DNA from 2 places in the Allobosea sp. TBD101 genome. Region 1 is predicted to be linked to the other one. Evidence: predicted binding sites of a transcription regulator. Region 1 holds the regulator's gene; the other holds the start of a gene.
What was found. Region 1 encodes HrcA, which represses chaperone genes, less so after heat shock. Its sites were predicted from a motif close to GTTAGCACTCNCNNNNNGNGAGTGCTAAC; they were not measured.
Positions count from the first base shown of each region.

Region 2: a site for HrcA is predicted at 1,295-1,323, ahead of groES (co-chaperone GroES). Genes of this name have one in related genera too.

Region 1 covers NZ_CM187543.1:88,294-104,144, reverse strand. Annotated here, with positions in the region: gene AC6RIC_RS00485 (methylated-DNA--[protein]-cysteine S-methyltransferase) at 1-645, shown strand, start outside; gene AC6RIC_RS00480 (hypothetical protein) at 758-2,401, opposite strand; gene AC6RIC_RS00475 (fumarylacetoacetate hydrolase family protein) at 2,637-3,815, opposite strand; gene ugpB (sn-glycerol-3-phosphate ABC transporter substrate-binding protein UgpB) at 4,041-5,366, shown strand; gene ugpA (sn-glycerol-3-phosphate ABC transporter permease UgpA) at 5,443-6,324, shown strand; gene AC6RIC_RS00460 (creatininase family protein) at 6,324-7,073, shown strand; gene ugpE (sn-glycerol-3-phosphate ABC transporter permease UgpE) at 7,073-7,921, shown strand; gene AC6RIC_RS00450 (sn-glycerol-3-phosphate import ATP-binding protein UgpC) at 7,929-9,008, shown strand; gene hemW (radical SAM family heme chaperone HemW) at 9,140-10,339, opposite strand; gene rdgB (RdgB/HAM1 family non-canonical purine NTP pyrophosphatase) at 10,336-10,983, opposite strand; gene rph (ribonuclease PH) at 11,118-11,834, opposite strand; gene hrcA (heat-inducible transcriptional repressor HrcA) at 11,978-13,063, shown strand; gene AC6RIC_RS00425 (DUF3297 family protein) at 13,152-13,400, shown strand; gene AC6RIC_RS00420 (GNAT family N-acetyltransferase) at 13,547-14,083, opposite strand; gene AC6RIC_RS00415 (helix-turn-helix domain-containing protein) at 14,080-14,679, opposite strand; gene lepA (translation elongation factor 4) at 14,938-15,851, shown strand, end outside.
Region 2 covers NZ_CM187543.1:4,016,810-4,032,660, forward strand. Annotated here, with positions in the region: gene AC6RIC_RS19535 (DUF1801 domain-containing protein) at 1-87, opposite strand, end outside; gene AC6RIC_RS19540 (PaaI family thioesterase) at 150-632, opposite strand; gene AC6RIC_RS19545 (MarR family winged helix-turn-helix transcriptional regulator) at 702-1,157, opposite strand; gene groES (co-chaperone GroES) at 1,387-1,674, shown strand; gene groL (chaperonin GroEL) at 1,729-3,366, shown strand; gene phnD (phosphate/phosphite/phosphonate ABC transporter substrate-binding protein) at 3,517-4,431, shown strand; gene AC6RIC_RS19565 (branched-chain amino acid ABC transporter substrate-binding protein) at 4,607-5,719, shown strand; gene AC6RIC_RS19570 (ABC transporter ATP-binding protein/permease) at 6,096-8,189, shown strand; gene AC6RIC_RS19575 (META domain-containing protein) at 8,347-8,832, opposite strand; gene hisG (ATP phosphoribosyltransferase) at 8,967-9,944, opposite strand; gene AC6RIC_RS19585 (ATP phosphoribosyltransferase regulatory subunit) at 9,950-11,062, opposite strand; gene hisS (histidine--tRNA ligase) at 11,378-12,952, opposite strand; gene glcF (glycolate oxidase subunit GlcF) at 13,024-14,397, opposite strand; gene AC6RIC_RS19600 (DUF2585 domain-containing protein) at 14,402-15,037, opposite strand; gene AC6RIC_RS19605 (FAD-binding protein) at 15,037-15,851, opposite strand, start outside.

The sequences.
Region 1 (15,851 bases):
CTCGACACGGCGCTCGAGGTCGGCCTCTCCGGCCCCGGCCGCCTGCATGATCTCTTCGTGACGCATGAGGCGATGTCGCCCGGCGAATGGAAGACCGGTGGCGAGGGCTTGAAGCTCTCCTACGGCTTCCATGTCTCGCCCTTCGGCGAGGCGCTGGTGGTGATCACCGATCGCGGCCTCGCCGGCCTTGGCTGGGTCTCGAACAGCGCCGATGGCGGCAAGGTCGTCGGCGGCCGGGCCGAGGCGCTGGCCGACATGATGCGGCGCTGGCCCCATGCCGATTACCACTATGATCCCGCGCTGACCGCGCCCTATGCCGGCCGCATCTTCGAGCCCAAGGCCTGGTCGCCGGAGACTCCGCTGCGGGTCGTGCTGATCGGCACCGATTTCGAGGTCCGGGTCTGGGAGACGCTGCTGCGCATTCCCGTCGGCTGCGCCACCACCTATGGCGAGGTCGCCAGCCATATCGGCAAGCCCAGCGCGGCGCGGGCGGTTGGCATGGCGGTCGGCAAGAACCCGATCTCCTTCGTGGTCCCTTGCCACCGCGTCATCGGCAAGTCCGGCGCGTTGACCGGCTATCACTGGGGCCTGACGCGCAAGCGCGCCATCCTCGGCTGGGAAGCCGGGCAGACGGCGGCCGGCTGATATATAGAGCGTGCCCGTGTTTCTCCGAAACCCAGGCACACTCTAGTTCTTTGTTTTATCGCATTTTCTTCACGCGAGCCGGTATCCACTTCGCTCGAAAATGCTCTACCGCCTACTTCCTGAGATACATGTCCCAGCAGGGCGCGAGCGCGATCCGCTCGCGCCCTTCGAGCGCGGCGGCGAAATGGCTGCGGATCATCTCGCGCGGCGTCGTCACCGGGCATTTCGGCATCAGCATCGCATCCGTCTGCCGGAGGGCCTCGATGGTCCCCGGCTGGAGGTTCGGCGTGCTGCGGCCGGGGTCGACGCCGACGGGCACGACGCGCGGCGGTGAGCGCTCCAGCAGGCGGTTCAGCGGATCGACGAAATCGAAGGTGAAGAAGCCGTTGAGCTCGCGCTTGTTGGCGGCTTCCCAGGCCTTGATCGCGGTGATCGCCTGCTGGATCTCGAGCATCCAGGTCGCCTGATAGTCGATCTCCGAATAGAGGATATAGGAGGGCAGGATGTCGCGCTGGATCAGGTCGCGATAGCCTTCCGGCTGCGTCGCATAGTGGTCGAGCATCGCCGCGGCGCGCGCGGCGATGTCGCGCTTCACGCTGATGCGGCCGAGGGGGCCGAGATCGGGCACGTCGAGCGCGACATAGGTCGCCGCGCCCATCACCGCACGCATGCCCCGCTCCAGGCAGATCACGGCACTCGGCAGCGTAACCGCGAGCGTCAGGACGAGAACCACGGGCCGCATGCGGTCCTCGCGCCGCTCCCACCAGTCGAGCAGCAGCGGCAGCAGGATCGGCCACAGCCCGATGAATTCGAGCGAGCCGGTGTTCTGCGTCTCGAACAGGGCGAGCGCGAACAGGCCGGCCGCGAACCAGCCGATCGGTGCATCGGCCAGCGCCCGCCAGCTGGTGAGTGTCGCCGGCAAACCATCGCGCCAGGAGGCATAGGCCAGCACGGCGAGCAGCAGCAGCGACGGCCCGATCACGTTGAACTTGACCGAGGCCACGGTCAGGAAGCGCGGCAGCAGCGTATCGGTGTTGAGGCCGAGCAGGGTCAGGATATCGATGACATAGGCGGAGCTCAGCCCCGTCGCGAGCTCCAGCACGCCCAGCGCGAGGATGACGAAGCCGGCGGCGATGACCGCATCGCGGAAGCGCATCCGCCCGCTGAGCGTGGCATAGCCGACGAGCAGCGTGCCGGAGACCGCGCCGGTGATCTTGGTCAGGAACAGCGCCAGCATCAGCGCGGCCACGAGCCCGACCTGCAAGCCGCGCCGCTGCACGAAGATCAGCGTGGCGATCAGCAGGTAGAGCAGCAGGGCGACATGGCGGTTGTAGAAGCCGTAGCCGTCGAAACCGGGCGAGGGATAGAGCCCGTGCAGGTTGATCGGCAGCGCCGCGAACAGCAGGAAGGGCAGGACGAGCGCCAGCGCCTGCGGCCGGGAGCGCCGGGAGACCTCGCGGGCGATCAGGGCCAGCACCGGCAGCATGACCGGCAGCAGTGCCCAGTTGATCAGCAGCATCGGCTGCGCGTTGGGGAAGAGAATGTCGAGCGCCGCGGCCAGGTAGAAGCCGAGCGGGCCGATCGGCGCGAAGAAGTCGACAGTGGGGACCTGGCCGAGCTCGATGCGTTGGATCGCGTCGAGATAGACGACCGTGTCCCAGGCATTCGGCCCGAGCGGCAGGCGCAGGGGCAAGATCAGGCCGGCGATGGCCGCCAGCGCGAAAGCCATGATCCAGGCGAGAGGCGAGCCGGCCACGCGCACCCTCATCCCTTTGCCGTCGACAGGTTTGCTGTCGACCTGGGAGTTCTTCCTCCCGATCTCGCTCATCGCCACGCCGAACCCTCCTGGTCCAGCCCGCTCTGTGGCAGAAAAAACTTACCAGCTACCTGACGGAAAGGCAGGCTCTCGCCGGATTTCGGCAAGAACCTTGACCTAAAGGCCTCGGCTTCAAGACGTGGTTACGCTTTGGCTTACCCGTCCCGGCATTGGCTCAGAGCAACCCGCGCCCGGCGAGGTAACGCATCAGATGCGAGGCGCCATAGGTCCAGGGCGCGCAGGCGTCGGTGCGCTTCATCCGGTTGACGAGGCTGCCGAGCTCGAGCGCGGCGATGGTGACGATGTCCCCGTATTTATGGGTGAAGCCGCCGCCGGGCGCGTCGCGATCCTTGATCGGCGCGAACATGGTGCCGAGATAGAGCGCCGCCCCGTCCGGATACTGATGATGCGGGCCGATCATCTGCGCGGCGAGATCGGCCGGGTCGCGGCTAATTTTTGCGATCGAGGAGGAGCCTTCCAGCCGGAAGCCGTCTTCGCCCTCGACCGTCAGCGTCACCGTGGTCTGGCGGACATGGTCGAGCGTGAAGCCGGCATCGAACAGGCGGATGAAGGGGCCGACCGCGGCAGCGGCATTGTTGTCCTTGGCCTTGCCGAGCAGGAGCGCCGAGCGGCCCTCGACATCGCGCAGGTTGACGTCGTTGCCGAGCGTGGCGCCGACGATGCGTCCGTCCGAGGCGACGACCAGCACGATTTCGGGCTCGGGATTGTTCCAGCTCGAGGCCGGATGCAGGCCGGCATCCGCGCCGGTGCCGACCGTCGACATCGGCGGGGCCTTGGTGAAGATCTCGGCGTCCGGCCCGATGCCGACTTCGAGATATTGGCTCCAGGCGCCCTGCTTGATCAGCACCTCCTTGAGATGCATCGCCTCGGGCGAGCCGGGCTTGAGCTTCGACAGGTCGTCGCCGATCAGCTTGCCGATCTCGGTGCGGATCGTTGCAGCCGCGGCCGGGTTGCCGCGTGCCTTCTCCTCGATCACGCGCTCCAGCATCGAGACAGCGAAGGTGACGCCGGCCGCCTTCACCGCTTGCAGGTCGAGCGGGGAGAGCAGCCAGGGGCGCTGCGGATCGCGGCCATCCACAGGCGTGTTGGCGAGAATGTCGGCTAACGAACCGATCGCCTCGCCCTCGGCTGCGCGCAGGGCTGCGGCCGGGTCGGCGCTCTCGCAGAGATCCCGGCTGGTGGGGAAGCTCCGGGTCACGTCGACGACCTGTCCGCCGCGGAGCGTCACCACGGCCGGGCCGCCGAGATCGGGCCGCCAGACGCGGCCGGCCAGCGCCGCCGCATCGGCATCCGCGGGCAGGGTCGTGGTCATGGCGAGGTCGAGACTGGGCATGGCGGCATCCACGGGCGGATTCGGGTCGGGAGCGCAGATCAGCCGGTTATGCCGGAATGTGCAAGCGAGAGGCCGGCGCGATTCATGCCGGGCCGGACCCAGACCTAAGGCGGATTGCGCCGGTCGTCATCGATTTGTCATTGAAATGTCGCCTGCGCTTCATGCTAGCTTGCGCACCAACGACAAGAACCGCGGCGGCGCCCGCCTGCGGAAGGGAGACATTCCATGAGCATCAAATCGCGCATCCTGATGTCGGTCGCTGCCTTCGCGCTGGCCGGTGCCGCGCCGGCCCTGGCGCAGACCGAGATCCAGTGGTGGCACGCGCTGACCGGCGCCAACAACGACGTCGTCGTCAAGCTCTCCGAGGACTTCAACGCCTCGCAGAAGGACTACAAGGTCGTTCCCGTTTACAAGGGTTCCTATCCCGACACGCTGAACGCCGGCATCGCCGCCTTCCGCGCCGGCCAGGCCCCGCACATCCTGCAGGTCTTCGAGGTCGGCACCGGCACGATGATGTCGGCCAAGGGCGCGATCAAGCCGGTCCACGAGGTCATGAAGGAAGCCGGCGAGAAGTTCGACCCGACCGCCTATCTGCCCGCCATCACCGGCTATTACTCGACGGCCAAGGGCGACATGCTCTCGATGCCGTTCAACTCCTCGTCGATGGTGATGTGGTACAACAAGGACGCCTTCAAGAAGGCGGGCCTCGACCCCGAGAAGCCGCCGAAGACCTGGCCCGACACCTTCGCGGCCGCCAAGAAGCTGAAGGCCGCCGGCTACGACAAGTGCGGCGTCTCGAACGCCTGGGCGACCTGGGCCAATATCGAGCAGTTCGGCGCCTGGCATAACGTGGCGCTCTCGACCAAGGTCAACGGCATGGCCGGCTTCGACGCCGTGCTGAACTTCAACAAGAGCCCGGCTTTCCTCAAGCACTGGACCAATCTGGTCGAGCTGCAGAAGGACAAGACCTATGACTATTCCGGTCGCACCAACAATGGCGAAGGCCGCTTCACCTCGGGCGAATGCCCGATCTTCCTGACCTCCTCGGGCTTCTTCGGCAATGTCAGGGCGAACGCCAAGTTCGACTGGGGCAATGCCGCGATGCCGTATTATCCCGACGTGCAGGGCGCTCCGCAGAACTCGATCATCGGCGGCGCTTCGCTCTGGGTGATGGGTGGCAAGAAGGCCGACGAGTACAAGGGCGTCGCGAAGTTCTTCACCTTCCTCTCGAATGTCGATCGCCAGGTGAAGCTGCATACCGAGTCGGGCTACCTGCCGATCACCAAGGCGGCCTACGAGAAGGTCAAGGCGTCCGGCTTCTACAAGGACAAGCCCTATCTCGAGACCCCGATCCTCGAGCTGACCAACAAGGCTCCGACCGACAACTCGAAGGGCCTGCGCTACGGCAGCCTGGTCCAGATCCGCGACATCTGGTCGGAGGAGCTGGAGGCGGCGCTGAACGGCCAGAAGTCGCCGCAGGCGGCACTGGATGCGGCGGCCGAGCGCGGCAACCAGATGCTGCGCCAGTTCGAGCGCACCGCGGCCCGCTAAACGCTTAGCTCTTGAAAACCCAAGGCCATCCCGGACACTCTCCATCCGGGATGGCCGTCTCGTTCCAGGGAAGCCGATGCAGAAGAATGCATACTTCAAGGGGCTGACGATCCCCTTCCTGCTGCTTCTGCCGCAGCTCGCCATCACCGTCGTGTTCTTCTACTGGCCGGCGACCCAGGCGGTCTGGCAGAGCTTCCTGCTCGAGGATGCCTTCGGCACATCGACGGAATTCGTCTGGTTCGAAAACTACCAGATGCTCTTCGCCGATCCCGGCTACCTCAAGGCCTTCATCAACACGGCTGTCTTCTCGACCTTCGTCTGCGTGTTTTCGCTCTCGATCGCGCTGCTTTTCGCCGTGATGGCGGACCGCCAGATCCGGGGCGCCGAGGTCTACAAGACGCTGCTGATCTGGCCTTATGCGGTGGCGCCCGCGATCGCCGGCGTGCTCTGGATCTTCATGTTCGATCCCTCGCTCGGCATGCTCGCCCGCGGCCTGCAATCGCTTGGCGTCCCGTGGAATCCGCGGCTCAACGGCAACCACGCCATGCTGCTGGTCATCCTGGCCGCGACCTGGAAGCAGATCAGCTATAATTTCCTGTTCTTCCTCGCCGGCCTGCAATCGATTCCGAAAAGCGTGATCGAGGCGGCGGTGATCGACGGCGCCCGGCCGATGCGCCGGTTCTGGACCATCGTCTTCCCGCTGCTCTCGCCGACGACCTTTTTCCTGCTCGTCGTCAACATCGTCTACGTCTTCTTCGACACCTTCGGCATCATCGACACGGTGACCGGAGGCGGCCCCTCGGGCGCGACCGAGACGCTGGTCTACAAGGTCTTCTCGGACGGCAAGGGCGGCTCCAATCTCGGCGGCTCGGCGGCCCAGTCGGTGCTGCTGCTGATCATGGTGATCGGGCTGACGGCGGTGCAGTTCCGCTTCATCGAGCGCAAGGTCAGCTACTGATGTCCTCCGTGCTCTGGATGGACCTCACTGCCGAGGAGTTGCGCGCCAAGGCGGCGACCGACACGATCGTCGTCCTGCCGGTGGCTTCGATCGAGCAGCATGGTCCGCATCTGCCTGTCGGCGTCGACACGATCCTGTGCAGCGGCGTCTGCAAGGCGGCGGCCGAGCGCGCCGGCGATGTCGACGTCGTCGTCGCGCCGACGCTCTGGTGCGGCATGGCCGAGCATCACATGGCCTTCGGCGGCACCTTCACCTTCGACATCCCGACCTATCGCGCGGTGTTGCTCGCCTTCCTCAGGAGCATCGAGCGCCACGGCTTCCACCGCGTGCTGATCGTCAATGGCCATGGCGGCAACATCGCCGCGCTCACCGCCTTCCTGCCCGACTTCGCCCGCGAGACACGGCTGCATGTCGAGGCGACGACCTATTTCATGCTGGCGCAGGACGCGTTCCCGCCCTTGCTTGAAGACCAGAAGGGCGTCCAGCATGCCTGCGAGGTCGAGACCTCGATGATGATGGTGCTGGCGCCGGGCTCGGTGCGCGAGCCGCGCCTGGCCGAGGCCTTCGGCGCCCGCGACGGCCTGCCGGGGCGGCCGACCGTCTCGCGCCACCGCTCCTTCCGGGAGATGACCGAGACCGGTGTGATCGGCGATGCCCGCCGTGCCACGCCCGAGAAGGGGCAGGCCTGCCTCGATGCCTGTGCGGACGCGCTGGCCGGATTGCTGCGCGAAATGGGGAGGGCCGCCTGATGGTCGAAGACCGCCGCCTGGGCGACGCGATCGCCTATGTCATCCTGACGATCGGCGTGCTGATCGTCGCCTTCCCGGTCTGGCTGACCTTCGTCGCCTCGACCTGGGACGCCGCGACCGTGATCAACGGCCAGATGCCGCTCTATCCCGGCCCGTATTTCCTGGAGAACTACAAGCGCATCCTCTTCGTCGGCACCTCGAGCACGACGCGCGAGCCGGTGATCGGGATGATGGTGAACTCCTTCATCATGGCGATCACGATCGCGCTCGGAAAGATCTTCATCTCCGTGCTCTCGGCCTATGCGGTGGTCTATTACCGCTTCCCGTTCCGCATGGCGGCGTTCTGGATCATCTTCATCACGCTGATGCTCCCGGTCGAGGTTCGCATCTTCCCGACCTTCAAGATCGTCTCCGACCTGAACATGCTCGACACCTATCAGGGCCTCGCCATCCCGCTGATCGCCTCGGCGACGGGCACGCTGCTGTTCCGGCAGTTCTTCATGACGATCCCCGACGAATTGCTCGAAGCCTCGAAGATCGACGGTGCCGGCCCCTTCAGGTTCTTCAAGGACACGCTGCTCCCGCTCTCGATGACGACGATCGCCGCGCTCTTCGTCATCCAGTTTATCTATGGCTGGAACCAGTATCTCTGGCCGCTTCTGGTGACGACGAAGGATTCGATGCAGACCATCGTCATCGCCATCAAGAAGATGATCGTCACCGCCGACGCCCTGACGGAATGGCAGCTCGCCATGGCCACCGCCATGCTGGCGATGCTGCCGCCCGTCTTCGTCGTCATCGCCATGCAGAGGCTCTTCGTGAAGGGCCTGGTCGAAACCGAGAAGTAATCCGCGAATGGCCCAGGTCACTCTCAGCAACGTCAAGAAGGTCTATGCCGGCGGCGTCGAAGCCGTGAAAGGCGTCTCCTTCGACATCCCCGATGGCGGCTTCTGCGTCCTCGTCGGCCCCTCCGGCTGCGGCAAGTCCACGCTCCTGCGCATGGTCGCCGGGCTGGAGACGATCTCGTCCGGCGAGGTCGCGATCGGCGAGCGCGTCGTCAACCAGGTCGAGCCGGCCGACCGGGATATCGCCATGGTGTTCCAGAACTATGCGCTCTACCCGCATATGAACATCTACGACAACATGGCCTACGGACTGCGCAACCGCGGCACGCCGAAGGACGAGATCGACAAGCGCGTCAAGGAAGCCGCCCGCATCCTCGCGATCGAGCCCTTCCTGGAGCGCCGGCCGCGCCAGCTTTCCGGCGGCCAACGCCAGCGCGTCGCGATGGGCCGCGCCATCGTGCGCAAGCCGCAGGTCTTCCTCTTCGACGAGCCGCTCTCGAACCTCGACGCCAAGCTGCGTGTCCAGATGCGCGTCGAGATCAAGAAGCTGCAGCGCGCCCTCGGCGTCACCTCGATCTACGTCACCCACGATCAGGTCGAGGCGATGACGCTCTCCGACAAGCTTGTCGTGATGAATGCAGGCCAGGTCGAGCAGATCGGCCTGCCGGCCGAGGTCTATCGCAAGCCGGCGAGCAAGTTCGTCGCCACCTTCATCGGCTCGCCGCCGATGAACATCCTGCCCGGCCTCGTCGACGGCTCCGGCATCGTCGCGCTCGGCGACACCATCATCGAGGTTCGTGACCTCCGCGAGGACCTGGCGGCGCAGGCGCCGGTCGAGGTCGGCCTGCGCCCCGAGGATGTCGAGATCGCCTCGGAAGGGCAGGCGGGCTCGCTGCCCTTCGATGTCGAGTTCATCGAGGAACTGGGCGCGACCCAGCTCTTCCATGGCAAGCTCTCGGGCCACCCCTTCGTGATGCAGGCGGCGACCGGGGAGGTCGCGGCGCAGGAAGGCCGGCTCTGGATCACTGTCGATCCCGACAAGGTCCATGTCTTCGACCCGAAGACGGGCGCGCGGCTGGGGAAGGGCTGAGGGGCGCATTTCGCGCTCTTCGTCATGGTCGGGCTCGTCCCGACCATCCACGTCTTCATTCGTGTCATGCGGTGTTCAAGACGTGGATGCTCGCCACAAGGGCGAGCATGAAGCTGTAAGCTCGGCCTAGCTCAAGCCGCCAGATCAGCCACCAGCGCGTCGAGTAGCAGCGCGCCGTCGGGCGTCGCCGCGAGCCGCCCGCCCGCACGCTCCATCAGCAGCTTCTGCTCGATCAGGCTGGCAACGCGCTTGGCGTTGAGCGCACGTCCGGCCAGCGCCTTGAACACCTTGGGATCGATGCCCTCGACGAGGCGAAGCCCCATCAGCAGGTACTCGTCGCCCTGGGCTTCCGCGCTGAGGCGCTCGTCCTCGACCAGCGCATGGCCCTCGGCCTCGACGCGTTCGAGCCAGACTTCCGGCCGCTTCTCCGTCGAATGCGCCATGCGGCCTTCGCTCGTCACCAGCCGGCCGTGGGCGCCGGGGCCGATTCCGGCGTACTCGCCATAGTGCCAATAGACGAGGTTGTGCCGGCACTCTGCCCCCGGCCGGGCATGGTTCGATATCTCGTAGACCGGCAGGCCGTGCTTGGCCGTGATCTCCTGCGTCGTCTCGTAGAGCGCAGCGCCCGCATCATGGTCGGGAATGGCGAGCTTGCCGGAACGGAACAGCCGTTCGAAGGCGGTGCCGGGCTCGATCGTCAGCTGGTAGAGCGAGAGATGTTCGGCCGCATGGCTGATCGCCAGCTCCAGCTCGGCGCGCCACAGGGCGGGCGTCTGCAAGGGCGAGCGGGCATAGATCAGGTCGAAGGAGTAGCGCTCGAAATACTGGCGCGCGATCGCGACGGCGGCGAGCGCCTCCTCGGCCGAATGCATCCGGCCGAGCGCCTTGAGATCGGCATCGTTCAGCGCCTGCACCCCGAGCGAGACGCGGTTGACGCCGGCCGCCCGGAAATCGCGGAAGCGCCCGGCCTCGACGCTGGTCGGATTGGCCTCCAGCGAGACCTCGCAATTGGGGTCGACAGCCCAATGCTCGCCGATGGCGTCGAGGATCGCGCCGACCGTGCGGCCCTCCATCAGCGAGGGCGTGCCGCCACCGAAGAAGATCGAGGACACCGTGCGGCCCGGCACCAGCGCGGCCCGGTGCGCGATCTCGCGGCGGAAGGCGGCGATATAGCGCTGCTGGTCCGGCGGCTGCAGCCGGACATGGGAGTTGAAGTCGCAATAGGGGCATTTGGCCAGGCAGAACGGCCAATGCACATAGACGGCGAAGCCCGCATCCGCGGTCGGATGCAGGATGGAAGGCCGCGCTGCGAGGGCGGCCGGGGCGCTCACGCCGGTTTCCTCAGGCAGGCGGCTGCCAGCTCATGGAAGGCGCGCGCGCGATGCGACAGGCCGGGCGAGCCATCGGCCGGAATGCCGTGCTTCTCCTCGGCCGTCATTTCGCCGAAGGTCTTCTCGTGGCCCTCCGGCAGGAAGACCGGATCGTAGCCGAAGCCGCCGAGGCCCCGCGCCTGCTCGGTCACCGTGCCGAAGACGCGGCCCTCGAACAATTCCTGATGGCCGTCCGGCCAGGCGATCACCAGGGCCGAGACGAAATGCGCCTTGCGTTTCTCCGGCGTGATCGCGCCGCGCTTGGCGAGTTCCATCTGCACCCGCCCGATTGCCGGGGCGAAATCCTTGCCCGGTCCCGCCCAGTTGGCAGAGAACAGTCCGGGCGCGCCGTCGAGCGCGTCGATGCAGATGCCCGAGTCGTCGGAGAGCGCCGGCAGTCCGCTGGCGCTCGCGGCGGCAACCGCCTTGATCGCCGCGTTCTCCGAGAACATGGTGCCGTCCTCGACCGGCTCGGGCAGGCCGAGCTCCCCGGCCGAGACGAGCTCGATGCCATAGGGCGCCAGCAATTCGCGCATCTCGCGCAACTTGCCCTGGTTATGGGTCGCGATCACGACCTTGCCGGTGAGGAGGCGGTGCTCCGACATCTCTTCTTATCCTCTGGAACCACGCCGTCATCCCGGGCTTGACCCGGGATCCATCGAAGAGCGTCCCACTCTACAATGGATCTCGGATCTCCGCTTCGCTGCGTCCGGGATGACGCCGTGTTCTATGACGATGACTACGCCACCGCCGCCTTCTGCAGTGTGACGAGCTGGGAGACGCCGCCCTTGGCGAGCTTCAGCAGCGACAAAAGCTCCTCCTCGGAGAAGGGCGCGCCTTCGGCGGTGCCCTGCACCTCGACGATGCCGCCGGAGCCGGTGATGACGAAGTTCGCGTCTGTCTGCGCGCCGGAATCCTCGACATAGTCGAGATCGATCACCGGGTTGCCGGCGACGATGCCGCAGGAGATCGCGGCGACATGGTCCTTGAGCGGGTTCGTGCCCTTGAGCAGGCCGCGCCCTTCCATCCATTTCAGCGCATCGTGCAGCGCGACCCAGGCGCCGGTGATCGAGGCGGTGCGGGTGCCGCCATCGGCCTGGAGCACGTCGCAATCGACGACGATCTGGCGCTCGCCGATCGCGGTCAGGTCGACCACGGCGCGCAGGGAACGGCCGATCAGGCGCTGGATTTCCTGCGTGCGGCCGGAGGGCTTGCCGGAGGTGACCTCGCGGCGCGTGCGCTCATGCGTGGCGCGCGGCAGCATCGAATACTCGGCGGTGACCCAGCCCTTGCCGGTGCCGCGCAGCCACGGCGGCCCCTTTTCTTCGACGGTCGCGGCGCAGAGCACCTTGGTCTCGCCGAACGTCACCATGCAGGAACCCTCGGCATAGCGCACCACGCCGCGTTCGAGCGTGACCTTGCGCATCTCGTCGGCGGCGCGTTTGGAGGGTCGCATGAAATATTCCTGTCTTGCGGGGAAGTGGCGGCTTGTAGGCGTTTGCGCCGCACGCGGCAAGGTACGGAGCAGTTCTGCCCCTTGATCCCTGCGCCTTGCATGACGACAATAGGACGAGAACGACGGTTCGCCTGAAAAGGTTCATGAGCGCCCATACGCCCCGCCCCGAGACGATGAGCAGCCTGGTCGAGACCGACCAGCGCTCGCGCGAGATTTTTCGCCAGATCGTCGACGGCTATCTGACGACGGGGGAGCCCGTCGGCTCGCGCAATATCGCGCGCCTGCTGCCGAGGGCGCTGTCGCCCGCGACGGTGCGCAACGTCATGACCGACCTCGAAATGGCCGGCCTGATCTATGCGCCGCACACTTCCGCCGGGCGCTTGCCCACGGAGAGGGGCCTGCGCTTCTTTGTCGACGCGATGATGGAGGTCGGCAACCTCACGACCGAGGAGCGCTCGCGCATCGAGGCGCAGATCAGGGTCGCTGCCAGCAACCGCAATCTCGACCAGACCCTGACCGAAGCCTCGGCCCTGCTCTCCGGCCTGTCGCGCGGCGCCGGCGTCGTCGTCACCACCAAGGCCGATGTCCGGCTGAAGCATATCGAGTTCGTCCGGCTCGACCCTGCTCGCGCGCTGGTCGTGCTCGTCTCCGAGGACGGCACGGTCGAGAACCGCCTGCTGGCTTTGCCGCCCGGCCTCCCGGCCTCGGCACTGAGCGAGGCCGCGAATTTCCTCAACGCCCGTATCCTCGGCAAGACGCTGGCCGAACTGCGCGGCGAGATCGGCGGGCAGCGCGAACTGATGGAGCGCGAGCTCGACGTGCTGACGGCCCGCCTCGTCGAAAGCGGCATCGCGACCCAGGCCGGCCCCGGCAGCGACCGCCATCTCATCGTGCGCGGCCAGGCCAACCTGCTCGACGATCTCCGGGCGCAGGAGGACCTCGAGCGCATCCGCATGCTCTTCGGCGATCTGGAGACGCAGACCGACGTCATCGACCTCTTGACCCGGGCCGAGGATGGCGACGGTGTGCGCATCTTCATCGGCTCGGAGAACAAGCTGTTCTCGATGTCGGGGTCATCGATGGTCGCCGCGCCTTTCCGCGACGCCGAGCAGCGCATCGTCGGCGTCGTCGGCATTATCGGCCCGACGCGCCTGAACTATGCTCGCATCGTCCCGATGGTCGACTACACCGCCAAGGTCGTCGGCCGCCTGCTCGACGGCAGCCGCTAGGCCAGCCTCGAGGCCCTGAGTTGGCTTTGCGGGCGGAAGCGGCTATCGAGCGGGCAAATCATTCCTTTCCGCAATTCAGGTGCGAGCCATGTCCGAGCAGCTTCCCGACCGTCTTTCCGTCAATCCCGAGAGCCCCTTCTACAATGAAGAGGTGCTGGCCCGTGACATCGGCATCCGCTTCAAGGGCGTCGAGAAGACCAATGTCGAGGAATATTGCGTCTCCGAAGGCTGGGTGAAGGTCGCCGCCGGCACCGCCAAGGACCGCTTCGGCCGTCCGATGACGATCACGCTCAAAGGCCCGGTCGAGCCTTATGTCCGCGGCAACGCCGAGGGCTGAGCCTTCTTGTCATTCCGGGGCTTCGCGTAGCGAAGGACCCGGAAACCACGACTGGGCGAGCCGCTAGTCGTGGGATGTCAAATGCCTCACCCAGTCGTGGGTTCCGGGTTCACGCCTGCGGCGTGCCCCGGAATGACAACGGTGGCTCAAGCCAGGCTCTTGTAGAAAAACGTCGAGCCGCAATCGGCGCCATCCGGCATCAGCGCATAGCGCGGGATGGTGCCGGCCTCGGTCCAGCCCAATCGGTTGTAGAGTCGCCGCGCCGCGCCGTGCTCGTCCGTGTCGAGTACCAAGAGGTCGCGGCCTTTTTCCCGCGCGATCGCCTCGGCGCGCTGCATCAGCGCCTCGCCGATGCCTTGTCGGCGCGCACGCGAATGCACCAGCACCTTGGCGATCTCGGCGCGGTGCGGCTGGTTCGGCTTGCCGATCAGGTGGAGCTGGGCGGTGCCGACGAGGCCGTCGCCGTTTCGCGCAGCCAGCAGGATGATCTGCCCGCTCGCGACGCCTGCCGCGACATCGCGCCAGAAGCGCTCGTAATCGGCGGCCATATTCCAGTTCATGAAGCCGACCGAGGCGCCGTTGGCGACGCTGTCGCGCAGGATTTCCGCCAGCGCCGGGATGGCCCCCTCGGTAGCCTTGGCGTCGAGCGTTTCGATGGAAGCGGCGAGGCTGGTCGCGTTCATGCGATATGTCCCGGAAAGGCGCCGCTTCTCGCAGCGAGGATGACGGCGTAGCGGACGGGCGCGTCGCCCGGATTGCGGTAGATGATCGGGCCGCGCAGATGCATCTGCAGGCAGTCGCCCTCGGCGAGCTCGTGGCGGATGCCTTCGACGGTGAGGTCGAGCCGGCCGCGCAGCACCCAGATCTGCTGGTCGAGCGCGGCGGCGCCCGTCGCATTGTCGAGCCTCACCTCGGCTCCGGCCGGAAGCTCCACCTCGACGATCTCGAAGCCCGACCCCGTTCCACGCGGCGAAACGTTGCGGCGCAGATAACCGCTCGTCGGATCGCGCCAGACCGGCTGGGCGTCGTGGCGCGCCAGCGGCCCGCTTCCTGCATTCTCCTCCAGCAAGGCCGAGAGCGAGAGACCGAGCCCGGAGCCGAGCCGGACCAGCAGCGCCGCAGTCGGGCTCGATTCGCCGCGCTCGACGCGGGAGATCATCGCTCGGCTGACACCGCTGCGCTCGGCAAGCACGTCGAGCGTCAGGCCATGGCGCTGGCGGGCAGCCTTGAGGCGCTGCCCGAGCATGCGGTCGATCTCGGTATCGTGGTCGAACTCCATGGCTGAGAATAATTCTTAGATATTGGAATTTGCAAGTTGCATTTGGAGATTTCGAAACTCTCCGCCGTCATCCCGGACAAGCCGTGAAGCGGCGCCGATCCGGGATCCATGCCGGAACCTTCGTTGGATACGCTCAGGCATGGATCCCGGGTCTTCGCTGCGCTTCGCCCGGGATGACCGCAGAGTTTATGGTCACCGGGCGAGCTTCGAAACGCGCAACCGCTTGGCGCGACGCGGCATCACTGCTATGGCGCGCGCATGAGCACCCGTTCCATCGACAATATCCGCAACTTCTCGATCGTTGCCCATATCGACCACGGCAAGTCGACGCTGGCTGATCGCCTGATCCAGCAGACCGGCACTGTCGCGGCCCGCGACATGAGCGAGCAGATCCTCGACTCGATGGATATCGAGAAGGAGCGCGGCATCACCATCAAGGCGCAGACGGTGCGGCTGGACTACAAGGCCCAGGATGGCAAGGACTATGTCCTGAACCTGATGGACACCCCCGGCCATGTCGACTTCGCCTATGAGGTCTCGCGCTCGCTCGCGGCTTGCGAGGGTTCGCTGCTGGTGGTCGACGCCTCGCAGGGCGTCGAGGCGCAGACGCTCGCCAACGTCTATCAGGCGCTCGACGCCAACCACGAGATTGTAACGGTCCTCAACAAGATCGATCTGCCGGCCGCCGAGCCGGAGCGCATCAAGCAGCAGATCGAGGATGTGATCGGCCTCGATGCCTCCGAGGCGGTGCCGATCTCGGCCAAGACAGGTCTCAATATCGAGGGCGTGCTCGAGGCGATCGTCCAGAAGCTGCCGGCGCCGAAGGGCGATCCCGATGCGCCGCTCAAGTGCCTGCTGGTCGACTCATGGTACGACGCCTATCTCGGCGTCGTCGTGCTGGTGCGCGTCATCGACGGCGTGCTGAAGAAGGGCATGACGATCCGGATGATGCGGGCCAACGCCTCCTATGGTGTCGATCGCGTCGGCGTGTTCAAGCCCAAGATGACCGAGGTCAAGCAGCTCGGCCCCGGCGAGGTCGGTTTCTTCACCGCCTCGATCAAGGAGGTCGCGGATACCGCCGTCGGCGACACCATCACCGACGAGAAGAAGCCGATCGCGGAACCGCTGCCGGGCTTCAAGCCGGTGCAGCCGGTGGTGTTCTGCGGCATCTT
Region 2 (15,851 bases), 1.6 Mb from region 1:
CAGATCGAGCAGCGGACCGCGCAGTGGTGCCGGAAAGGACTGATACCGCGCCTCGACATCCGGGGCATGGAACGGAACGACGGGCATCGGGCAGCTCCTAGGAGACCATTCTCCAATAGCGCGACGGTAGGAGGCAGCCCAGTGGCCGCTCAGCCCTCTGCGCGCTTGCCCGGCAGCACCAGGCAGGTCTCGGTGCCATGCGCGAGCAGCTTGCCGCGCGCATCGACCAGCTTGCCCTCCGTCGTGACCACCGTATTGCCGCGATGGATCAGCTTGCCCTCGCAGCGCACCGGGCCGCTATCCGGCATGACCGGGCGGACATAGTTCAGCTTCATCTCCAGCGTGGTGTAGCCCTCGCCCGGCTTCAGCGTGGCATGGGCGGCGCAGGCCATGGCGGAATCGAGGATCGTCGCCGTCCAGCCGCCATGGATCGTGCCGAGCGGGTTGAAGAAGCGCGGCGATGGCGTCCCGACGAAGACCACTCTGCCCTCATCGGCCTCGACCAGCTCGAAATCCATGGCGTCGGCGAAGGGCGGCGCCGGATTGGTGCCGGCGATGATCCCGCGCAAGAAGCTCAAGCCATCACCCGCGACGAGTTCCTCGCGAGACACCACCCCAACCGCGCGCTTCATGCCGATCTCCATTCGTGTATCTGCACGATAGAGATATGGACGAGCGGTGGTCAACCAGCCTTCGTGACTTCAGCGCTCGCCGCGCGCGGCCCGGCGCAAGGCCTTGAGGCCGTCGCGGGTCTCACGCCAGCGCTCCTCGCCGAAGCCGCCCTCGATCTTGTCCTGCGCCATCCGCCAGTACGGGATCGCGGCCTCGATCGCAGCCCTGCCCTTCTCCGTCACCGCATAGACCGAGGCCCGGCCGCGACACTCCACCGGTTCGACCATGCCCTCGGCCGCGAGAAGCTGGAGGTTGCGCGTCAGCGAGGTTCGCTCCAGCGCGAAGCGTTCAGCCAACTCCGTGACCGATTTCCATTGCCCGGTTGAGAGCGCCGAGAGCAGCACGAACTGCGTGATCTTGAGACCGCTCGGGCGCATCGCCTCGTCATAGGCCCGCGTCACGGCGCGTGCGGTCATGCGGACGTGCAGCGCCACGCAGGAGCGGGCGATGGCGTCGAGGCGCGGGTCGGGCGAGGGCGTCGTCATTCCGCCATGTTAGCGTGTTCAAGCGCTGCTGCCAGCAGGCCTGAAGCGACCTGCGACACCGCATCCGCCGCCGTTCACTTTATCGCCGGGTGCTTCCTTGACTCTCCGTACCCCCGCGCCTATCTCCGCTGGCATCTGTTAGCACTCTCACTTGGTGACTGCTAACAGCCTCCCCCGGGAGCCCTTCAGCGGCCCCCGAAACGAATAAGACCGAGAGGAAGACAGAACCATGAAGTTCCGTCCTTTGCATGACCGCGTCGTGGTCCGCCGCCTCGACAGCGAGGAAAAGACCAAGGGTGGCATCATCATCCCCGAGACCGCCAAGGAAAAGCCCCAGGAGGGCGAGGTCATCGCCGTCGGTTCCGGCGCGCGTGACGAAGCCGGCAAGCTCGTCGCTCTCGACGTCAAGAAGGGCGACCGCGTCCTGTTCGGCAAGTGGTCGGGCACCGAGGTCAAGATCGATGGCCAGGATCTCCTGATCATGAAGGAATCCGACATCATGGGCGTCGTCGGCTGATAGCCGCCTGACCGCTTTCCTACCTTCCCAATTCCAGTCCAAGGAGTAGCTCTCATGGCTGCCAAAGACGTCAAATTCGGCACTGAAGCCCGCGACAAGATGCTGCGCGGCGTGGATGTCCTCGCCAATGCCGTGAAGGTCACGCTGGGTCCGAAGGGCCGCAACGTCGTGATCGAGAAGTCGTTCGGCGCTCCGCGCATCACCAAGGACGGCGTCACCGTCGCCAAGGAGATCGAACTTTCCGACAAGTTCGAGAACATGGGCGCCCAGATGGTCCGCGAAGTCGCTTCGCGCCAGAACGACCATGCCGGCGACGGCACCACCACCGCCACCGTTCTCGCCCAGGCGATCGTTCGTGAAGGCGCCAAGTCGGTTGCGGCCGGCATGAACCCGATGGACCTGAAGCGCGGCATCGATCTGGCCGTCGAGGCCATCGTCGCCGACCTCAAGAAGAACTCGAAGAAGGTCACCTCGAACGCGGAAGTCGCGCAGGTCGGCACCATCTCGGCCAACGGCGACTCGTCGGTCGGCGAGATGATCTCGAAGGCCATGCAGAAGGTCGGCAACGAGGGTGTCATCACCGTCGAGGAAGCCAAGACCGCCGACACCGAGCTCGACGTCGTCGAGGGCATGCAGTTCGACCGCGGCTACCTCTCGCCGTACTTCATCACCAACTCCGAGAAGATGATCGCGGAGCTGGACGACCCCTACATCCTCGTCTTCGAGAAGAAGCTGTCCTCGCTGCAGGCGATGCTGCCGATCCTCGAGGCCGTCGTTCAGACCGGCAAGCCGCTCCTCATCATCGCCGAGGACGTCGAGGGCGAGGCTCTGGCCACGCTCGTCGTCAACAAGCTCCGTGGCGGCCTGAAGGTCGCGGCCGTCAAGGCTCCGGGCTTCGGTGATCGCCGCAAGGCCATGCTCGAGGACATCTCGATCCTGACCGCCGGCCAGATGATCTCGGAAGACCTCGGCATCAAGCTCGAGACCGTGACGCTCAACATGCTCGGCCGCGCCAAGCGCGTGCGCATCGAGAAGGAGAACACCACGATCATCGACGGCGCCGGCAAGAAGAAGGACATCGAGGCTCGCGTCGGCCAGATCAAGGCCCAGATCGAGGAGACCTCCTCGGACTACGACCGTGAGAAGCTCCAGGAGCGTCTGGCCAAGCTCGCCGGCGGCGTCGCGGTCATCCGCGTCGGCGGCGCGACCGAGGTCGAGGTCAAGGAGAAGAAGGACCGCGTCGACGACGCCCTGAACGCCACCCGCGCTGCGGTGGAAGAAGGCATCCTTCCGGGCGGTGGCGTTGCGCTCCTGCGCGCCCTGTCCTCGGTCAAGGGCATCAAGACCCAGAACGACGACCAGAAGACCGGCGTCGAGATCGTCCGCAAGGCGATCGCCGCTCCGGCCCGCCAGATCGTCGACAACGCCGGCGATGACGGCGCGGTCGTGGTCGGCAAGCTGCTCGAGTCGAAGGAATACACCTTCGGCTACAACGCCCAGACCGGCGAGTACGGCGATCTGGTCAAGGCCGGCATCATCGACCCGACCAAGGTCGTCCGCACGGCGATCCAGGACGCGGCTTCGATCGCTGGCCTGCTGATCACCACCGAGGCGATGGTCGCTGACCTGCCGAAGAAGGACGCCCCGATGCCCCCGATGGGCGGCGGCGGCATGGGCGGCATGGACTTCTGAGGAAGTCCGGCTTCTCGAAAGCTACAAGGAAAGGCCCGGCGCAAGCCGGGCCTTTTCTCGTTTCACGGCACTGTCATCCGCCCGCCATCCAGCCGTCGTCACCGCAGCTCATCGAGGCGCTATCTCGTTCCCCGTCGCGCGGAGACAGCCATGCCGACACGCCGTTACGTTCTTGCCGGCCTCGCCGCCGGCAGCATCGCCCCCGCCTTCGCGCAGGCTTCCGACTGGCGGCAGAACATCAAGGAGGTCCGCTTCGGCGTCTCCTCCGCCGAGAACGAGGCCGGCGCCATCGCCCGGACCCAGCCGATGGTCGACTACCTGTCACAGCGGCTCGGCGTACCCGTGCGCTTCTTCCGGGTCTCGGACTACGCCGGCCTTGTCGAAGCGATGCGCGCCGACCAGGTCGATTTCGCCCGCTTCGGACCGGCGGTCTACGCGCTCGGGCGCCGTGTGCTCGGCGACAAGCTCCAGCCGCTGCTGCGCGACGTCGATAACCACGGGCAGGAAGGCTATTATTCCGTGTTGCTGGTGCGGTCGGAGAGCCCCTACCGGAGCCTTGCGGATCTCAAGGGCAAGGTGATGGCCTTCGCCGACCCGAACTCGACCTCCGGCTACGCCTTCCCCTCCTATTTCCTGCGCAAGCAGGGCATCGACCCGAAAACCCATTTCAGCGGCACGGTCTTCTCCGGCGGCCATGACAATTCGGTGCTGGCGCTGGTGCGCGGCCAGTTCGACATCGTCGCGACCCACCAGACAAATGCAGAGCACGGCGTCGCGCAAAGGCTCGCCGATCGCGGGATGATTTCGGCCGGCTCGACCCGCGTGATCTGGACATCGCCGCTGATCCCGGCCAGCCCATTCTCGACCCGCGCCAACCTGCCGCAGGGGCTGAAGGACGATTTCGTCGCCGCCATGAACGCGATGAAAGAGGCCGCTCCGGAGGCGTGGAAGAGTTTTACCGACGGCCATGTCTCGCGCTATGCGCCGGCCCGCCACGAGGATTATCTCGACGTGATCGCCGTCACCGAGGAGCTGGAGGCCCAGCGCAAGGCCCGCAGCGGCTGAGGCCAGACAGGACCATCTTCACAGCTTCCGGCGCCCATTGCTGCATCGCCATGCATTTTCCGCCTTGGCTGATGAAAGCGCAGGCAGTGCCTCCGCCGACATCCTGGCCTATACAGGCGAGAAGCGACCCCCAACGGGATCGCGCGCTAAAGTTGCATGCCGTAAGGAGATGCAGATGAACAAGTCACAATTTCTGTCGGGCGCCGCGCTGGCTGCCGCGCTCTTCCTCTCCGCCCAGACCGCACAGGCCGACATCACCATCGGCCTCGTCGCGCCGCTGACCGGCCCGGTCGCCGCCTATGGCGACCAGGTCAAGAACGGCGCCCAGACCGCGGTCGACGTGATCAACAAGGCCGGCGGCGTGCTCGGCGAGAAGCTCGTGCTGAAGCTCGCCGACGATGCCGGCGACCCGAAGCAGGGCGTCTCCTCCGCTAACCTGCTGGTCGGCGACAAGGTCAAGTTCGTGGTCGGACCGGTGACTTCCGGCGTCGCCATGGCGGTCTCGGACGTGTTTTCGGAGAGCGGCGTGCTGATGGTGACGCCGACCGCGACCTCGCCGGCGCTGACGACGCGCGGCCTGACGAACGTCTTCCGCACCTGCGGCCGCGACGACCAGCAGGCCGACATCGCCGCGACTTACGTCCTGAAGAACCTCAAGGACAAGAAGATCGCGATCGTCCACGACAAGGGCACCTACGGCAAGGGCCTGGCCGACGCCTTCCAGAAGGGTATCAATGCCGGCGGGCTCAAGGAAGTGGCGGCGCTGACCGTCAATCCCGGCGACAAGGATCTCTCTGCCGTGGTGACGCGCCTGAAGGCCGCGAATGTCGAGGCTATCTATTTCGGCGGCTACCATCCCGAGGGCGGCCTGCTCGCGCGCCAGCTCGCCGATGCCGGCGTCAAGGCGACGATCATCGGCGGCGAGGGCCTGTCCAATACCGAGTACGCGGCGATCGGTGGCGACCATGCTACCGGCACGCTCTTCACCAACGCGACCGACGCGCTGAAGAACCCCGACTCGGCCCAGGCCGTCGCGGCGCTGAAGGAGAAGGGCATCCCGCCGGAAGCCTTCACGCTCAACGCCTATGCGGCCGTCGAGGTGCTCAAGGCTGCGATCGAGAAGGCCGGCAAGCCGGGCGACGCGAACGGCGCCGCCAAGGCCCTGCAGTCCGGCATGCCGGTCAAGACGGCGATCGGCACGCTGACCTACGGCAAGACCGGCGACCTGAGCTCGCCGAGCTTCTCGATGTACAAGTGGGACGCCGGCAAGATCATCGCCGCGCTGTGATCGGCTAAAGCCGACCCTTCCAGCTTCGCGCCCCGGACGAGCCCGCTCGCCCGGGGCGCTTCGTTTCGGCTCGACGCGCGGTCCATTGCAAGAGCGCGGGTCATCCCGGACAAGCCGCGAAGCGGCACCGATCCGGGACCCATGCCGGAGCCTTTCCGATAAAGCTTCCGGCATGGATCCCGGGTCTCCCTTCGGTCGCCCGGGATGACCGCGCCCTTTTTCTGGAAGCCGGTTCTCAGGGCCTTTGCGCTCCTCGCCACCGCCTCTCCGCGAGATGACAATTTGCTCATACTGTCGCGCCGCCATTGAAAGGCCACTCCCGCTGCGACATGGTCCGAATCGTGGCTTTCACCGTCTCCCGCCAGGATTCCCATCTATGCGCTTGTTGAGCATTCTCGTCGCCGCGCTGGCGGCCGCCACGCTGGTCGTCGGCCAGCAGGCCGGATCGGCCGGTGTGATCGGCATGGGCGTCGTCGGCCTGCTGCTGGCGGTCGTCACCTTCCGCTCGCCGGCCCTGCCCTTCTTCCTGCGGATCTTCTCCAGCGTCTTCGCGATCGAGTATCTTGTATTCGGCGCATCCGCGATCGCGGCCCATCTGGGCTGGTGGCCGGCAGCGCTCGGCATCCCGCCCGTCCCGACCAGCCTGCCCACGACGGTCGGCGTCTTCGCGGTCCTGATCTACGCGATCTCCTTCGTGCCGGTGATCGCGCGCATTGCGCGATTGGCCTCGCCCTATTTCGAATCCGATGAGATCACCACCGCCAACCTTTGGCCGATCGGGCCGTTCAGCATCCGGCTCGGCACGCTTGCGGTCTCGCTCTTCGTCTTCCTGATCGTGCTGAACCAGACGCAGGTCGGCATCACGCTGCGCCTCTCCTTCTTTAACCGCGACATGTACGACGCGCTGCAGAACAAGGACGCCGCCGCGTTCTGGTACCAGCTCTTCTATGTGTTCTGTGTCTGGGCCCTGCTCTGGGTCATCTCGAACCTCGTCGAGCTGTTCGCCAACTATACGATCCTGATCCGCTGGCGGCAGTTCATGGCGAACGAGTATACGAAAGCGTGGCTCGACCATGCGACGCATTACCGAATCGCGCTCGCCGGTACCGTCGACAACCCCGACCAGCGTATCGCCGAAGACACGCGCTCCTTCGTCAACCAGACCTACGGCTTCGCGCTGCCCCTGCTCTCGCAGGTTTCCACGCTGGTCTCGTTCTCGATCATCCTTTGGAACATCCCCGTCGCCTTCACCTTGCCGGGTACCTCCTTCGCCGTTCCGGGCTACATTTTCTGGGTGGCATTCTTCTATGCGGCTGCGGCGACATGGCTGACCCATATCATCGGCCGCCCCCTGATCCGCCTCGAATTCGAGCAGGAGAAGCGCGAGGCGAATTTCCGCTTCTCGCTGGCGCGCCTGCGCGAATATTCCGAGCAGATCGCGCTGATGGTCGGCGAACCGACAGAGCGCGGTCAGCTGGCCCAGCGCTTCCGCGACATCGTCGAGAACTTCTACCGGCTGGTCTGGCGCCGGCTGAAACTGACCAGCTTCACGCTGTCCTACAACCAGCTCAGCGTCGTCCTGCCCTACATCATTCTGGCGCCGTATTATTTCGCCGGCACGATCACGCTCGGCGTCATGATGCAGGTCGCCGGCGCCTTCGACAGGGTGCAGACGGCGCTGTCCTTCATCATCAACAGCTACTCCTCGATCGCCTCCTACCTCGCCTCGATCAACCGCCTCACCTCCTTCGAAGCGGCAATCGCTGAGGCGCAGCACGGCTCGATCAGCGAAGAGGCGCTCGGCCGCGAAACCTCGCGCGACGAGAGCCTGCATATCCGCGACGCCACCCTCCTCCTGCCGAACGGCAAGCCGATCGTGAAGCTCGGCGCGCTCGATCTCGGTACCGCGCGCTCGACGCTGCTGATCGGCCCTTCCGGCTCCGGCAAGTCGACGCTGTTCCGCGCCATCGCCGGCATCTGGCCCTTCGGCGACGGCAAGGTCGGCATTCCCGCCAACGCCGAGATCATGCTGCTGCCGCAGCGGCCCTATCTACCGCAGGGCTCGCTCCGGGCGGCGCTCGCCTACCCGGCCGAGGAAGGCGCCTATGACGACGCCGCGACCCGCGCCGCGATGGAGAAGGTCAAGCTCGGCCATCTCGCTGAGAAGCTCGACGAGGTCGATCTCTGGGGGCAGCGGCTCTCGGGTGGTGAGCAGCAACGGCTCGCCGTCGCGCGCGCACTCCTGAGCAAGCCGGACTGGCTCTTCCTCGACGAGGCGACGGCCTCGCTCGACGAGAAGCTGGAAGGCGAGATCTACGCGACGATCGACCACGAATTGCCGCAGACCTGCATCGTCTCGATCGGCCATCGCGCGACGCTGCGCGCCATGCACGATGCCCTCGTCACCATGGAGCCGAATGCGGACGGCACCTTCACGCCGACCCCGACAGCAAAAGCGCCGGCGGCCTGAACCGCGGCCTTCGGCCCTCCGGATCGGGCGGCAGCGCATATGCCGCTCCCGGATGCAGCGAGCACCACATCGGCGAAACAAGAAAGGGTCGCTCGCGCGACCCTTTTTCCATCATCCCGCAAGAAACCTCGCCCCCCAAGGGGCGGAAGCGCGCCTGTCAGAGCGAGCGGCTGAGCGTCAATTCTCCGGCCCCACCCTTCAGGACGAGACGGCCATTGACCAGATCCCATTTCTGGGCCGCGCGCAGCGCCGTCAGGAACGCCTTTTCGAAATCGAGCAGGCCCTTGTCGCAGGCGCGCTTGGTGATGGCGATCGGACCGACTGCGAGCCCCTGCTGGCGCAAGGGGTAGGCGGAGGCCGAGAAGGTATTGCAGCCGGCAAAGCCGGTGCCGCGCAGGTTCTGGTCGATCATCAGGGTCGCGCGCCGGTCCTGGACCGGCTTGCCGTTCAACGCTACGACACTCCAGCTCGCCCCGAGCGGGAAGGTCTTCTCCTGCTGCGGCGTCGGGATCGGCGTGGTGTTGCCGGCTCTCTCTTCGGCTGAAATCGCCGGCCCTCGGCGCTGCGCCGCCGCTTCGCCCGGCATCAGCATCGGCACGGCCAGGGCCGCAAGAACGGCCGCGAGGCCAAGGCGTCGAATCATGATCGTCTTACCTGCATTCACTCGCACGGCAGCGAGGCGTGCCGCCAAACCGGTTAACACGCCTAGAGGCCAATTGGTTCGGGATCAAGGCTGAAGCGCGGGCGATCCCGTCATTCCGATGCTGCCGTGCAGCATCAGATGCGGGCGTTCAAACGCTCCAGCAACCGGTTCGCGCGGCGGAAGACATAGGCCGGCGCACTGACGGTGACATCGTCGGCGCCGAGGCCATCGAGATGCTCGACCAGCGCAAAGACCGCCTTGTCCGGGCAGTGCAGCGTCAGCGGCGTTCCAGAGGCCGGCGCACCGAACGGCAGGCGCGCGCCGAAGCGTTCCTCCAGCGCGGCGAGCACATCCGGAGCGAGATCGAGCCGCGCGCGGACCTCACGGAGCGTACGCCCCTCCTCCTCCGCCGCGATCCGCGACAGGATGGTCTTGGCCGCGGCCTTCGCCCGCGCCCCCCACGGGGCCTGCATCGAGGCGACGAGATTGGCCTCGGAGGCCAGCATCACGCCGTCGTCGAGGACCTTCAGCGCATTGGCGGAGAGCGTCGCACCGGTCGTGGTGATGTCCACGACGATCTCGGCCGTGCCGGCAGCCGGCGCGCCCTCGGTCGCGCCGAGGCTTTCGACGATGCGGTAATCGGCGAGACCGTGCTGCGCGAAGAAGCGGCGGGTCAGGTGCACGTATTTGGTCGCGACGCGCAGCTTCTTGCCGTGACGCGCCCGCATGGCCGAGGCGACGTCGTCGAGATCGGCCATGTTGCGCACGTCGATCCAGGCCTGCGGCACGGCGACGACGACATTGGCTTGGCCGAAGCCGAGCGGCGTCAGCATCTCGACCGCCGCATCGGCATCCGAGAGCTGCTCGCGAACGAGATCCTCGCCGGTGATGCCGATATGGGCGGCACCGGAGGAGAGCTGCGCCACGATCTCGGAGGCTGAGAGGAAGGCGACTTCAGCGCCATCGACGCCGGCAATCGCACCGCGATAGTCGCGCTCGCCGCGCGACTTGACGAATTTCAGCCCGGCGCGGCCGAAGAAGGCGGTGGCATTCTCCTGCAGGCGGCCCTTCGAGGGCACGGCGAGGACGAGCGGGGCGTCGTTGTCCGGCATCTGGCTCATGCGGCGTCTCCCGTCAGGCGGTCGAGCCAGAGCGAGGCGCCGACAGCGGGAAGTGGCTGGCGCGCGCCGAGGCGGCCGAGGACGTTGTCGTAGCGGCCGCCGCCGGCAACGGGCTTGCCGTCGCCGCGGGCCGTGTCGTGAAGCTCGAAGATGAAGCCGGTGTAGTAGTCGAGATTGCGGGCGAAGCCGGCCGAGAACCGGATGGCGCCGATATCGACGCCGCGCGCGGCCAGGAAGCCGGTGCGCTCGTCGAAGGCGTCGAGCTGCCGGCCGATATCGAGCGAGGCCTGATCGGCAAGGCCACGCAGCGAGGCCGAGGCCGCGTCCGGATCGCCGGAGACCGCGAGCACCTGCGCCAGCAGCGCCTTGACGTCGCCATTGACCGGGTTCTCACGCTCGGCGGCGCGCGCCAGGAAGCGCTCGGCGATATCGGCGGCGGAGCGTCCGCCCACGGTCGAGATGCCGGCGATCGAGAGCACATCCTCGACGAAAGCGCGGGCGGCCTTGGGGTCCTGCCCTTCGAGCGCCTTGAGCAGGCCGGCATGGGCGGCATCGCCATCGGTGGCCGGGGGATCGAGCGCATCGACCGCATCGGTGCCCTTGCCCTGCACCACGGCGCGGACCAGCCGACGACGGGCGCCTTGCGGTACAGCAAGGCCGTCGAGCAGCGCGCCAAGCACGGCGACATCGCCCATGACGATGCGCGGCTCGGCGAGGCCGAGCATGGCTGTCGCCTCGATGGTCAATGCCATGATCTCGGCGTCAGTGGCGGTGAAATCGTCACGGCCGAAGGATTCAAGCCCCGCCTGCAGGAACTCGCCCGGCTCACCGGAGCGCATGCGGAAGACCGGGCCGGCATAGGCATAGGCCGCCGGCTCCGCCCGGCCCGAGGCGATGTGATCGAGCGCGACGGGGATGGTGTATTCGGGGCGCAGGCACCAGTCGCGGCCGTCGGCATCCTGCGTCATGAAGATACGGCGGCGGATATCCTCGCCGGAGAGATCGAGGAAGACGTCGGCCGGCTGCAGGATCGCCGGCTCGGCATGCTCATAGCCCTCGCCGGCGAAGAGCGCGATCACGGTCTCGATGCTGGCGCGGCTTGCGGGCACGGCTCGTCCTGTCCTGTTGCGAGCGCCGCGCCGGAAATCAGCATCGGATGGCTCCGAAAAGGGAACGCCACTTTTCGGTCCGATGCTCTAGCAGCGACGCCGCGAATTTTCGAGGGATTTGAGGGAAATGGGTGAACGGAGTTTCGCGTCCCTTCCCTTCTCCCCTTGCGGGAGAAGGTGGCTCGGCGAAGCCGAGACGGATGAGGGGTCGCGCGACGCTTCGAGCATCGTGGCCGGAACAGGCGCCGACAATGGATCACAGCGCGACCCCTCATCCGCCTGCCGGCACCTTCTCCCGCAAGGGGAGAAGGGCGCTCACGAATGTCGCGCCAGCACCCGCTTCACGCCCTCGACCAGTTCGGCGACCGGCACGGCGAACTGGGCTTCAGCCTGTTTGGCCTTGTGCTCCGCGGAATCCTTGACGTCTCGGCTGGCGGCGGCGAGCTCGGCGCCGAGGATCAGGTCCTTGATGACGACGGTCCCGGCCTCGCGTTCGGACGAGCCTTGAATAACCGCGCAGATCGCGCCGCGACGATCGGCATATTTCATCTGCGCGTTGAAGCCGGAGGCGCCGAGATAGAGGTCCGCGCGCAGGAGCGGCTTGCCGTCCGCATCCTTGGCCCGGCGCAGGGCCGAGACCATCGCCTGATAGCCCGGCATGAATTCCGGCGACTTGTTGTCCATCGCCGTGACGACGACGAGCGGGAGTTCGTTGCGGCTGTCGACGATCGGCGACTTCACCGCCTTCAGCGCCGAGAACAGCCGGGAGACGCCGATCGAGAAGCCGGTCGCCGGCACGGGCTCGGGTCGGAAGCGACCGACGAGGCCGTCATAGCGCCCACCGCCCGCAACCGAGCCGAACCGCACGACCTGGCCGTCGTCGTTGGTGACGGGGAAGGTCAGCTCAACCTCGTAGACCGGGCCGGTATAGTATTCGAGGCCACGGACGACGGAGGGGTCGATGATGATCCGCCCGAGATAGCCCGCCGCCGTGATCAGCTCGCGGATCTGCTCCAGTTCCGCGATGCCGGCCTGACCGTTCTCCGCGCCCTCGACGAGGCTGCCCAGGTCAGAGATCGCTGCAGCCGAGAGCTTGGCGGAGCCTTCGCTGTCCTGAGCATTCGTCTTGCCCAGTTCGGCGAGCTTCTGGCCGAGCTCAAGATAGCGCAGGATGCGGTCGGCCTGCGCGTCGGTGAGCCCTGCGCCCTTGGTGAAGTCGCCGCTCTCGTCCTTGCGGCCTTCGCCGAGAAGCTTGCGGACCTCTTCGAGCGGGAACTTGTCGGCCTTGTCGATCGCGCGCAGCACGGTCAGGCGCGCGGCGGGGTCGATCCCGGCCGCATCCATCACGCCGTCGAGCACCTTGCGGTTATTGACCTTCACGACATAGTCGCCGCGCTTGATGCCGAGCTTCTCCATCGTGTCGGCAGCGAGCATGCAGATCTCGGCATCGCCCGCGACGGTGCCGGAGCCGACGATATCGGCGTCGAACTGCATGAACTGGCGGAAGCGGCCCGGCCCCGGCTTCTCGTTGCGGAAGACGTAGCCGACGCGATAGCTGCGATAGGGCTTCGGGAGGGCGTCGAAATTCTCGGCGACATAACGGGCGAGCGGTGCCGTCAGGTCGTAGCGCAGCGAGAGCCACTGCTCGTCATCGTCCTGGAAGGAGAAGACGCCCTCGTTCGGCCGGTCCTGATCCGGCAGGAATTTGCCGAGCGCGTCGGTGTATTCGACGAAGGGCGTCTCGACGGGATCGAAGCCATAGACCGAGAAGCTCTCGCGGATGACGGAGAGCATGCGCTCGGTGGCGGCGACATCGGCCGGGCCACGATCGACGAAGCCGCGCGGCTGGCGGGCCTTCAGCTTGGCAGGGGCGGTCTTGTCGGCGGACATGGGGCGAGCTCGGACAATCAACGGAAAGTTGACTGCGGGTTAGACCGTACGGGCGCGAGGGGCAAGCTCGACTACTCGGCAGCCGCCAGCCGCGCCGCCCTTAAAGGCCTATCCTCGATCCCCGCCCGCGCCAGCTTCTCCGGCAATGGCCCGCCGGTCGCCCAATCCAGCAACTCGGCGGTGTGAACCACCGGCACGCCTGAGCCCTTGTCCGAAAAACCCTTTGCGAGCTGGGTCATGCAGCCGATGTTACCGGTCGCGACCAGCATCGGCTTCGTCCGCTCGATATTGCCGATCTTGCGCTCGCGCAGCTTCCCCGCGATCTCGGGCTGGAGGATGTTGTAGACGCCGGCCGAGCCGCAGCAGATATGGCCCTCCGGCACCTCCTTGACCTTGAAGCCGGCGCTCGACAACAGGCGCTTCGGCCCATCCTTGAGCTGCTGGCCGTGCTGCATCGAGCAGGCGGAGTGATAGGCGATCGGCATCGCGACGTCGCGGATTGGAACGAGTTCCAGCGTCTCCAGGAACTCGGTTACGTCCTTCGCCAAGCCTGAGACCTTCGCCGCCTTCTCAGCATAGGCCGGCTCGTTGCGGAACATGAAGCCGTAATCCTTGATCGTGGTGCCGCAGCCGGAAGCGGTGATCAGGATCGCGTCGAGCCCCTCACCATCGACCTCCGCCATCCAGGCGTCGATGTTCTTGCGTGCGAAGGACAGGGCATCGTGCTCCTGCCCCATATGATGGACGAGCGCGCCGCAGCAGCCCTCCCCCTTCGGCAGCACGACCTCGACGCCATGGCGGTTGAGCAGGCGGATCGTCGCCTCGTTGATGGCGGGATCGAGCACCGGCTGGGCGCAGCCGGAGAGCAGCGCGACGCGCTTCTTGCGCTCGGTCGGCGGCGGGAAGCTATGCGGGCCTTCCATGGCGGAGCGTGTCGGCAGGCGCGCGGGCGCCAGAGCCAGCATCGCCTTCAGGCGCGAACCGACGACCGGGATGACGCCCAGCACGGGCGCGAACGGCTTGCCGACCAGCGCCATCAGCATCGCGGCGCGGAAACGGCCGGGATAGGGCAATATCGCCGCCAGCACCTTGCGCAACAACCTGTCATGCCAGGAGCGGGTATAGGTCTCCTCGATATGGGCGCGGGCGTGATCGACGAGGTGCATGTAATGCACGCCCGAGGGGCAGGTCGACATGCAGGAGAGGCAGGAGAGGCAGCGGTCGACATGCTTCACCACCTCTTCGGTGGCGGGCTTGCCGTTCTCCAGCATGTCCTTGATCAGGTAGATGCGCCCGCGCGGCGAATCGAGCTCGTCGCCGAGCAGCAGATAGGTCGGGCAGGTCGCGGTGCAGAAGCCGCAATGCACGCAGGTCCGCAGGATCTTCTCCGAAGCCGGCATACGCGGGTCGGAAGCAAGGCGCTCGGGAGTGAAGTTCGTCTGCATCGATTCAGGCCCCGCCCTGCCAGGCTTTGATCCAGTCCATCGGCCAGAGCAGCATGATGACGTTGAGGGTGAGGTTGTCGCGGATCAGCCAGCCGACAATGAGTTCCATCGCCAGCGCGCTGGTCACCGTCAGCCAGACCGGTACGAGCCGGGCGATCAGGAAGCCCAGCACCATCGAGAGGGTATCGCTGACCGAGTTCAGGACGCTGTCGCCGTAATAGTCGAGCGAGATCGTCGCCGAGCGGTAGTGGTTGATCACGGCGTCGGTGTTCTCGGCGATTTCCCAGGCGCCTTCGAGCAGGATCGAGAGCAGGAGCGCGAGGCCGAAGGCGATCGGCAGGCCGGTGATGCGACGGATCAGCCAGAACAGGCCGTAGAACAGGAAGCCGTGGATGATATGCGAGAAGGTGTACCAGTCGGCGATGTGCTGGGAGTTCTCGGAAGAAACCACCGTGCCTTGCCAGAACTTGATCGCCCCGCATTTGCAGATCGGCTCGCGACCCATCCAGAGCAGGATCGCGGCGACGCCCGCGATCAGCAGCGCGGCCACGAACACGAGCGCGACGGGGCCGAGCCGGTTGGATGCCCAGCTTGCGCGGCCATCGCGGGTTTCGGCGGAAAGCGTGTCAGCGAGCGTCATCAGATCCCCGCATAGATCCGGCCGGGCTCGAAGATGCCGGCGGGATCGAAGCTTTTCTTGATGCCGGCGGTCACCCGCATCAGCGGCTCTGCCAGCGGCTGGAACACGTCGACGGCGGCGCGGATCGCATCGGACGCGCGGACCAGCGTGGCATGGCCGCCGAGCGGCTTCAGCGCGGCGCGGATCGCGGCGGCGCCGGCATCGCCATAGGCGGGAACTGCCAGCCAGACCAGTCCGCCGCCCCAGTCGTAGAAGCAGCGTGCGGCCGGGATCATCCGCCTGATCGCGGCGGCGGCCGTCGGGCCGTTGGTCGGAGCGAGCGAGAGCCGCCAGACCGCGTCATCGCTGCCGGCGAAGAAGGCCGCATCGCGGATATCGCTCCAGAGTGCGGTCGGGGCTTTTCCTTCCAGCCGATCGGGCGTGCCATAGTCGCCGAGCAGCAGCGCGAGTTCACCGGCACGGTAGTCGATCGAGTCCGAGAAATTCTCCAGACGCAACAGGGTCAGCGCCTCCTCGCCAGCGATCCGGGCCGGGAGATGCGCCGCCGCCATCGGTTCGAAGGGCGAGCCCAGCGCCTTCGCCAGCAGCGCAACACCCACTTCGTCGGAGAGGCCGCGCCATTGCAGCGTGACGATGCGTTCCGGCCGCGGCAGCACGCGGAATGTGACTTCGGTGAGGAAGCCGAGCGTGCCGTGGCAGCCGCTGAGGAGCTTCACCAGATCGAGGCCAGTGACGTTCTTCATCACCCGCCCGCCGGACTTGATCATCTCGCCGCGGCCATTGACCAGCCTGACCCCGATCAGAGAGTCACGGG